Regions from separate parts of the Alteromonas sp. 76-1 genome, predicted to be linked through region 3. Evidence: predicted binding sites of a transcription regulator. Region 3 holds the regulator's gene; each other region holds the start of a gene.
The links. The regulator sigma-54, encoded in region 3, starts transcription at its own class of promoters, with help from an activator protein. The targets are predictions, from matches to a motif close to GTTGGCACGNNNNTNGNNT.

Region 1 (3,134 bases), 2.0 Mb from region 3:
ATCACAAAGTTATATGCCAATGACGTGAATTGCCCGCTAGCTTACGAACCATCAGGCCAGGACTTCTTATCACCGTGTGTTGCAGAAGCTGACTTGATGCGCCGAGTATATTCAAGCGAGCGTTATGCAAAATGGCTGTCTGCTTTTTTACCCAGCATTCCTATTGATGGCGATGGTTCATGGATAAACGTAGCCACTGTAGTGGATAAAAGTGATGGTAAACTTGCGCATCTAGATGGTTTAAATTTAAGTCGTGCATGGATGCTTGAAGGTATTGCCTCTGCATTGCCGTCAGACGATAAGCGTGTTGTAGCAATTAACAGTGCAGCACAATCACATAAGGTAGCGGGAGTCGATGCTGTGATAAACGATATGCATTATATGGGAAGTCACTGGCTTGGCAGCTTTGCTACTTATCTGGAAACCCAACGCGGGCTTTAAACCACTTACTAATACTAGATTAAATGAAGCAGAGTTGGCGAGCTTAGATGCTCGCAAACTCTGTAGTTGTTGAAGTAAACTGTGTTTGGTGATGGACTAAAATGTTCTTTGCGCGGTCGATTAAATCATCACGCTTAAATGTCCAATTACGTAAGTCCGCCTGCTTTGCTTCTGCAAGGTAAAACTCAATACGTGTTTTACGTAATAAATCTCGCTTCTGAGATACATCGAACTCGGTCTGAGCAAGTATGCGCTCTATTTTTACGATAGTGGCGTGATGGGCTTTGTTTGAATCATCAGCGTTCGCTTTACCTACATAAGCCATGTTATTTGTTAACACACCTGCAAGTACAATAAGCAGTGAAATCAACACACCTGAAACTAACCAATTTAATACTTTCATCATTCACTTCCTTTTATACTAACTTGCTTTTATCCATGTAAGAACGCGTTGGTTCTAAATGACTACTGCACGTTGTAACTTAAAAACTTAATTACAACTTGTATTGCACATTGTGTTCCAAATTTCTTACTGCTACCTGATTACCGCGAAGAGTATACGCATCAAGGGTTAGAAAGAAAATTCGTCAAAGGTTGTAAGACAAAAGTTGTAAACTGGATGGGAAAATACTACATGTTGCTGCGAAAAAACGGCATGTCGAAAAAAGCGCAAATGTCACTTCACAACTCGATATATCGCGTTATTATGGAATTCTAGGGTTTGTTAAACATTAAAAAAGGGGCCAATTGGCCCCTTTCGTCTCACTAATAACTGCTTAGTGTTTCATTGCTGTTTCAGTGATAACTTGCAAATTATCTTCAACATTTTTCACATCTGAAGCGTTTTTCGCTATTTCGACAGCAAGTTGACGCTCGGCGTCTGAGTCTACGTTACCCGTTAGTGTAACGTTACCGGCTTCAACATCTACATCAATGTCGAAACCAGAGATGTCGCTATCCATTAATAGGCGAGTTTTAATAACAGTAGCAATTTTGGCATCAGTAAGCGTGCCCGTTTGCTCATCATATTCGGATTCAGCATCATCTGACATGTCGCTTGCCATTTTATCCATGTCTTTCTCTTCAACAATAGAAAGCTGGTTGTCTACTGACACAACACCGTCGATATTTGAAACTAACTCTTCTGCTAATTTCTTATCAACTGAATGATCTACTTTACCTGTCAGAACAACGTTACCGTTGTTTACGTCTGTATTGATATCGAATGAATCAAGGTTGCCGTTGAATAGTAGTGTTGCTTCGGCTTTGCCGTCTATCCACGCATCCTTAGCGCCTTTTTCCCATTTGTTATCTGTCTCCATGTCACCAGCAAAAGCTGCAGTTGTCATCGAGGTCGCTACAAGTATAGAAAGTAATGTACGTTTCATAACAGTTCTCCTTTGTTGAAACTCACAATAGCTAATGCGAAACTCGAGCCAACGCAGCAACCGACTGATTTATAACAACTTAATTCACTTTCACTCTAATTATCACTTGTTAACATCTCTGCAAACTTTTCGACCTATGCGCATTTTTTACTTACATCTTGCCCAACCGGAACGAAAATTGAATATTCATTAACCAATATACTTATTATTAATCGAGCAATAGCCGAGTTTGTCTTGTTTAAAGAGTTCGCAAGCAAGACAGCAAAGCAAAAAACAACTTAGTCAGGAACGACAATGAATATTTTACTGAACACCATGGCGATATTGCTTATCGCTGCCACTTTAGCCCCTTCACTCCCGTCGAAGCATTGGTTGGTTAGGGTATGGGAATTTCCACGGCTACAGTTACTTGGCTTAATGGTGATAGTGTTGATTGCCCGAGGGGTTATGTACCCATCGGATTTCTCCGCTTTTAACACGCTTATCACCGCATTGCTTTATATTGGATTAATTGCCTGCGCGATTTACCAGGCTATTTGGATCTTGCCTTATACCTTCTTTTATAAAAAGGAAGTGGTTAAAGCATCTTCTCAAGATGCTGGTGAGAGTATTAGTATTTTATCTAGCAATGTCTTTATGCCCAATGAAGATTACGACAAGCTATTAAAGCATGTGCGTGACACCAATCCAGACTTCGTCGTTACTCTTGAATCTAACAAGCGCTGGGAAATAGCCCTATCGGCATTAAACGAAACTCATCCTCACCAGCAGCATTGCCCTTTGGAAAACCTGTATGGCATGCATCTTTACAGTAAATACCCACTGAAAACGGCCAAGCTCAACTATTTAGTAGAAGATGATGTGCCCTCCATGCTTGTCACTATCGATATGGAAGGACAAGATGTGACGCTTTACTTCCTTCATCCGAAGCCACCTAGCCCCACTGAGAACAAAACGGCTAGGCCCAGAGATGTCGAACTTACAATGGTAGGCCATGAAATAGCTAAAAAAGACGGGCCTATAATAGTAGCTGGAGACTTGAACGATGTAGCATGGTCGCCTACTACCAGAAAATTTAAGAAAATAAGCGGTATGCTTGACCCAAGAATAGGACGTGCATTTTTCAATACGTTTCACGCCCACTACCCACTAGTTAAATGGCCATTGGACCATGTGTTTCATTCGAGTCACTTTATGCTGGAAGACATTAGAAAACTGCCTGATATTGGCTCAGATCACTACCCGCTGCTAACGCGATTGAAGCTAAAGCCAAAAGCCTGAATGCAGAAAGTAAAAAGCCGCTAT
Region 2 (3,134 bases), 1.9 Mb from region 3:
CTCTTTTTACTCAATTGAATGCTATTGACTCGGAATCTGATGAATCGACGATTGCTACTTCAATACAGGATATCGAATCGCGTGCGAAAGAGTTGCCTGGTGCAATGCGTGCAAAACTCGATAAGAAAATAACCGGTATTCAAAAGCAGCAGCAAATACGTGCTCAGCAGCGCCAGGTTCGCAAGGTACAGCAACGTGCCCAATCGGTTATTTCGGTGTTGAGTGAGAGCCTGCGAGCAGGAGACATTACTAACATCAGTGATGATGATGCCGACATGCTTAAAAAGCGATGGAAGTCTGCACTGTCTAAACCTACACCTGTTCAACAAAGTCGACATTGGTTAACCGTGGCGTTAGAAGCCGCTACTGATTTGCCTAGCCCTGAGAGCGATAGCAGCATGCGAACCAATGTCCAGCTAACCATGATGACAGCGAAACTAGAGAAGGGCGAGAGCCTATCTCCTGCGCAGTTGCTAGAAGATTGGATTGCGCATGGGAAAGTTAATGACCAAGAAACGCATTTACTTGAACGTATAGTAAATGTATTGGATAACAATCCAGAGGTAGTTGCTTAAGATGAAAAGCCAAGTTGAATTTGGTTTTGCCAGTGAGATGACGGCATATCGTTTTATCAACACGGTTAAACACATGGATGTTGATTCACTGGTCGTAAAGTTTGGACGTAGTGATCGTCACGTGTTGGTATCTTACCGGTATGCGGTAGATGAATTTGATAGAACGCTATCAGAATTAGACGATTTAGCGCGAGAGCTTGGCGGCGAAGAAGTATAAAAAGAAGTATAAAAAAAAGCTGATGGACAAGGTCCATCAGCTTTTCTCGTGATAAAGCGAGTATTAACAGTCTTTATCTTCGGCGTCGGCGCCTTCTTTAACATCTTCACAAGCATCTTCTACTGCGTTGCCTGCATCTGTTACAATTTCGTCTAGCTCTTCGCCTGCATCTTCTGCGTTGTTATCACCGCATGCGGCAAGTGTTAGTGCAAATGTACCAGCTGCTAAAAGTTTCAATAATGATTTCTGTGAGATCATGTCCATTCTCCTGTTTCCTAAAAGTATCTAAAAATATCTAAATGTGTGTTAAATCTATGCTCGTGGTGACCGACCGCGCAAGGCATTCGCGACTAGTGAAATGACTAGTAAGGCGATAAACACAAAGAATAAAAATTGTGCGATACCTGTTGCTGCACCTGCGATGCCGCCAAAACCAAAAACTGCTGCAATAATGGCGATAATGAAAAAAGTAATTGCCCAACCTAACATAGCTAAATCCTCTTTTTGCTCCGTTACTGACATAGTTATTAATGCGAACTCCGTGCCTGAATGTTAAGTGTATGATTTATATGTCTTTGATGTAAGATCTCACTGCTTTTGTGCGGTAATGTCTTCGTTAGCTAAACAAGGTTTACATAGCATTTGCACTTTTTACATAGCGGGGGGCTTAGGAAGCAAGGCAGCATTCCCGATGTGCAAATGCTACTATCAATTTTTAACTCTGGTAATTTTAAAGGGCGCAAAATGGCGAAAACTCACTCCGCATTTATAGGTTTGATGCAACGGGCAAGAAATGTGAAGCGATGGCCTTTAATGGCACAGTTTCAAGAGGAGATGTTGTCTACGCACATCTACGAAGCCTCTATGGTCGCTCACATGTTAGGTGCGATAGCTGCGGACGTGTTCAACGAAGCAGTTGATCCCGATCGAGTCGCTGCCATGGCTATTTTCCATGAAGGCAGCGAGATTGCTGGTATGAGTGATATTCCAAGTCCTGTAAAGTACCACGACCCAGAAACTACTGCGGCCATAAAAAAACTCGAGCGTAGGTTTGAGGCAATGCTGATACAAACCTTGCCTGAGCCTCTACAGAAGCGTTACCAGCCTTTAATAGAACAAGATAAAGATGATATTCATGTACGACTTGCTAAAGCCGCTGATGTGTTATGCGCGTACCTAAAATGTGATTATGAGTTGTCGAAATCCAATTCAGAATTTTCAAACGCCATGTACGAAATGGAAGTGCAATTGAAGCAGTACCGAGAAAGGTTTCAGTCAGTAGAGTACTTTTGTAAGGTTTTCTTAGAAGATGCCAAGGGGACCTTGGATGAACAAACCAAAGATCTTGATTGGGTAGAGCGAGCCAACACATTACATTTAGATTCTGAGCAAAATTAAATAAAGTATTATGCGCTGTAAACAAAAAGACCGCCGTTTGGCGGTCATTTCATCAAAAAATATTTCTGTTTGAAGCGCGCTTACTTAACCTTATCTACTTGGTCAGCGAGAATTTCTGAAACAGATATAGCGTTCTTTCCCAAACTACTTTGGGTATTGCTCATTCTTACCAGAACAGAAAAATAAATGTCGTTAATCTGTGTCTGCGTCACCGTGTTCTGCCCTTGACCTGGTGCAGGTTGTGCCACCTCGGTACACCCTGACATGGTGCATTGCTGATTAGTCGCAAATGGTTGGGGCTCATCCGTACTGTGGGTTACCGCTCTGGCCATGACAGGTTTTTTATCAACGTCGGTTTTGATAACAGCCAACCATTCATAGTTATGTTTGTTAGCGAGTTCCGCGGCTCGGCGTAATGCGAATTGTTGGATAACATCTGCTGGAGTGCGATCTGTAGCTTTGAATAATACTCGGTATTCGTTGTTAGTTAGTTGAACGCTTGAATACCCGTAACCTTCTTTAGTGACCGCCGATTTATAGGGTGTTGGCGAGGCAACAGGTGTAGTGGTGCAAGCGGTAACAAATAAACTGCATGCTAAAGCCGCTATTTTCATTTTTGTTGGTAAGCGCATGGTAATTCCTAGTATTAATTGTAATGACTATTATTTTAGGAACGAAAGTGCGGTGGTGCGCACAAAAGTCATAATAGCTTGATTTCTTTTGCTCTTTGGAGCGTCAGTATTGATACCTTTGTAAGCCCCAGCAGCAGCAATACCTAATAATACTTCAGGTTTGCCCATAAGCAGACGACAATCTCGCTTAGCCTCCTCAAATGATTCTTCAGCATGATGTTTTTGGGCTAAATAATTATGCTGACACTGCCTGATATCCTCTAAGTTCTTTTTCAGAAAAATATTCATGATAAGTGCTCCTTAGTTTTACGC
Region 3 (3,134 bases):
ATTCGCTATGAAGTAGTAAATCGAACTATTTCTTTACAAGGAAATGCTGAGCTACAGCAAGACACCAGTAAAGTACAAGGCGACAAGATTACCTTCGACATGGTCACTGAACAATTACTTGCAACAGGCGGCGAAGACGGCGAAGGTGGCAGAGTCACTACCGTATTTACCCCTGAGGCAATACGTAAAGCGTCATCGAATAACGAAGACGATAAGGCGGACGACAACTAATCATGGCAACGTTGAGCGCACAGAGCCTTGCAAAGGCTTATAAAGCACGTCAAGTGGTTCGCGATGTAAGCTTATCAGTATCGACGGGGCAAATCGTTGGACTACTCGGCCCTAATGGTGCCGGTAAAACGACTACCTTCTACATGATTGTTGGCTTAGTTCCCTTAGATAAGGGCAAAATCAGTATTGATGACAGCGAATTAACTCACGAGCCCATGCACGAACGTGCTCGCCGCGGTATTGGGTATTTGCCGCAAGAAGCCTCTATTTTTAGAAAATTGACGGTGTTTGAGAACATCATGGCTATCTTGCAAACCCGTAAAGGGTTAAGTTCATCAGAACAAGAACAAGAAGCCGATGCGCTACTTGATGAATTTAATATCAACCATATACGTAATAGTACGGGTATGAGTTTATCCGGTGGTGAACGCCGCCGAGTAGAAATCGCACGAGCATTAGCAGCCGATCCGCAATTTATTTTGCTTGATGAGCCATTTGCTGGTGTTGATCCTATATCGGTTAATGATATAAAGAAGATCATTCAACATCTTCGTGACAGAGGAATTGGAATCCTCATCACCGATCACAACGTAAGAGAAACACTGGATGTGTGTGAGAAAGCGTATATTGTGAGCCAAGGCGAACTCATCGCGCAAGGGACGGCAGAACAAGTTTTAAGTAATCAGAAAGTAAGGGATGTATACCTAGGAGAACAATTCAGGCTATAGTTACTGTAACCGAATTGTCATTTTCAGTTTTAAGCACGGGTATATTCACAACAAGAGTTTAAAAATAAGACGTAGATGAAACCATCTTTACAGCTAAAGTTCAGTCAACAACTTACCATGACACCGCAGTTGCAGCAGGCAATCAAGCTGCTGCAGTTGTCTACGCTCGACCTGCAGCAAGAGATTCAGGAAGCACTTGACTCAAACCCTCTTTTAGAAGTTGAAGAAGGCGGTGATGACCACCCGGTTGAGAAAAACAACATGGATGGTGACGACCCTTCTGTGGAAGCGGCTCCCACTGCATCTAGCGATTCGTTGGAAGCTGGTGACGCGCTTGAAAAGAACGACCTTCCCGACGAGTTGCCAATCGACAGCACATGGGATGAGTATTACTCGGCCTCTTCTGCCCCCGCTCCTGGCCCATCGAATAATGATGACGACCAACTGTTTCAGGGTGAAACCACCGACAATATTCAAGACCATTTGCTTTGGCAGATGCGTTTAACCCCGTTTTCAGATACAGACCGCGCCATTGCTACCGCCATTATCGACTCCATTGATGAATCTGGTTACCTTAACGTACCCATTGAACAGATTTTAGAATCGGTAAACTCTGACGATGTTGAAGAGTTGGTAGAAATGGACGAAGTTGAATGTGTACTAAAACGTATTCAAATGTTCGACCCTATTGGTTCAGGTTCACGTACACCGCAAGAATGTTTGCTCGTGCAGCTTCGCCAGTTCTCAGACGATACGCCATGGCTCACCGAAGCCAGACAGCTTATTAATGAGTACTCAGACCTGCTGAGCAGCAAAGATTACCGTACGTTAATGCGCAAGAGCCGTTTGAAAGAAGATCAACTTCGCGAAGCCATGCGCTTATTGCAAACGTTGAATCCTCGTCCTGGCAGTGCATTAATTACTAAAGAACCCGAATACGTTATTCCTGATGTTTCGGTAAACAAAAAGAATGGCCGTTGGGTAGTAGAACTTAATCCCGACAGCTTGCCAAAATTAAGCGTAAATCAACAATACGCTGCCATGAGCCGACGCTCTAAAAACAGCAGCGATTCGCAATTTATTCGCTCGCATATGCAAGAAGCCAAGTGGTTTATAAAAAGCCTTGAGTCAAGAAACGACACCTTGATGAAAGTAGCAAACTGTATTGTGCAGCAACAAATGGGCTTTTTCGAGCACGGCCCAGAAATGATGAAACCAATGGTGCTAAATGATGTCGCAGAAATGGTAGATATGCATGAATCCACCATTTCACGTGTCACCACGCAAAAGTATATGCATACCCCTCGTGGCATTTTCGAGTTGAAGTATTTCTTCTCTAGCCATGTAGCAACGGAATCTGGTGGTGAGTGTTCATCTACCGCTATTCGCGCGTTAATTAAAAAGCTTGTGGCAGCGGAAACGCCCAGCAAGCCATTAAGCGATAGCAAGATTGCTCAATTGTTGGCCGAACAAGGCATTAAAGTAGCCCGGCGGACAATAGCAAAATACCGGGAATCGTTATCGATTCCGCCGTCAAACCAACGCAAAAGCCTTATCTAAAGGCCTTGATAATTTAAGGAAGACGAAATATGCAAATCAACCTTACCGGTCATCATGTCGAAATTACTGACTCTTTGCGTAGCTATGTCGATACTAAGTTCAGCAAACTAGAGCGTCACTTTGATCACATATCTAATGTGCATGTCATCCTGAACGTCGAAAAACTCAATCAAAAAGCCGAAGCCACCATGCACCTTAGCGGCGCAGAAGTGTTTGCTTCATCTCATAATACAGACATGTATGCGGCGATAGACAGCATGATCGACAAACTCGACAGGCAAGTTATCAAGCATAAGGAAAAGCTGAAAAAGCACTAAATATTAGTATGGAAATTCAAGCCATAGTAAGTTTGGACCGCACCGAGTGTGCGGTTCAATGTAATAGCAAAAAGCGTATTCTTGAGATTATTAGCGACATTGCCGCTAAGAATAATCCCGACATCGATCAGGCCACAGTGCTAGCGAGCCTACTTGCCCGTGAACGAATGGGAAGTACGGGGATTGGCAATGGCATTGCATTGCCTCATGGTCGTTTACCGGGTTTAGAACACGTTATCGCCATTATTGTAACTAGTCACCCTGCCATCGATTTTGATGCGCTTGACGACCAGCCCGT

Region 1: the regulator sigma-54 is predicted to act here: its motif matches at 1,864-1,882, upstream of ALT761_RS12235 (BON domain-containing protein).
Region 2: the regulator sigma-54 is predicted to act here: its motif matches at 1,323-1,341, upstream of ALT761_RS12100 (DUF1328 domain-containing protein).

Annotation. Positions count from the first base shown of each region.
Region 1 covers NZ_LR136958.1:2,822,542-2,825,675, forward strand. Annotated here, with positions in the region: gene ALT761_RS12225 (DUF2891 domain-containing protein) at 1-441, shown strand, start outside; gene ALT761_RS12230 (hypothetical protein) at 485-847, opposite strand; gene ALT761_RS12235 (BON domain-containing protein) at 1,218-1,829, opposite strand; gene ALT761_RS12240 (endonuclease/exonuclease/phosphatase family protein) at 2,124-3,110, shown strand.
Region 2 covers NZ_LR136958.1:2,788,812-2,791,945, reverse strand. Annotated here, with positions in the region: gene ALT761_RS12115 (DUF349 domain-containing protein) at 1-575, shown strand, start outside; gene ALT761_RS12110 (hypothetical protein) at 577-792, shown strand; gene ALT761_RS12105 (hypothetical protein) at 856-1,050, opposite strand; gene ALT761_RS12100 (DUF1328 domain-containing protein) at 1,105-1,281, opposite strand; gene yfbR (5'-deoxynucleotidase) at 1,537-2,190, shown strand; gene ALT761_RS12090 (CC0125/CC1285 family lipoprotein) at 2,271-2,822, opposite strand; gene ALT761_RS12085 (hypothetical protein) at 2,853-3,110, opposite strand.
Region 3 covers NZ_LR136958.1:859,100-862,233, reverse strand. Annotated here, with positions in the region: gene lptA (lipopolysaccharide transport periplasmic protein LptA) at 1-231, shown strand, start outside; gene lptB (LPS export ABC transporter ATP-binding protein) at 234-959, shown strand; gene ALT761_RS03625 (RNA polymerase factor sigma-54) at 1,035-2,519, shown strand; gene hpf (ribosome hibernation promoting factor) at 2,549-2,836, shown strand; gene ptsN (PTS IIA-like nitrogen regulatory protein PtsN) at 2,845-3,134, shown strand, end outside.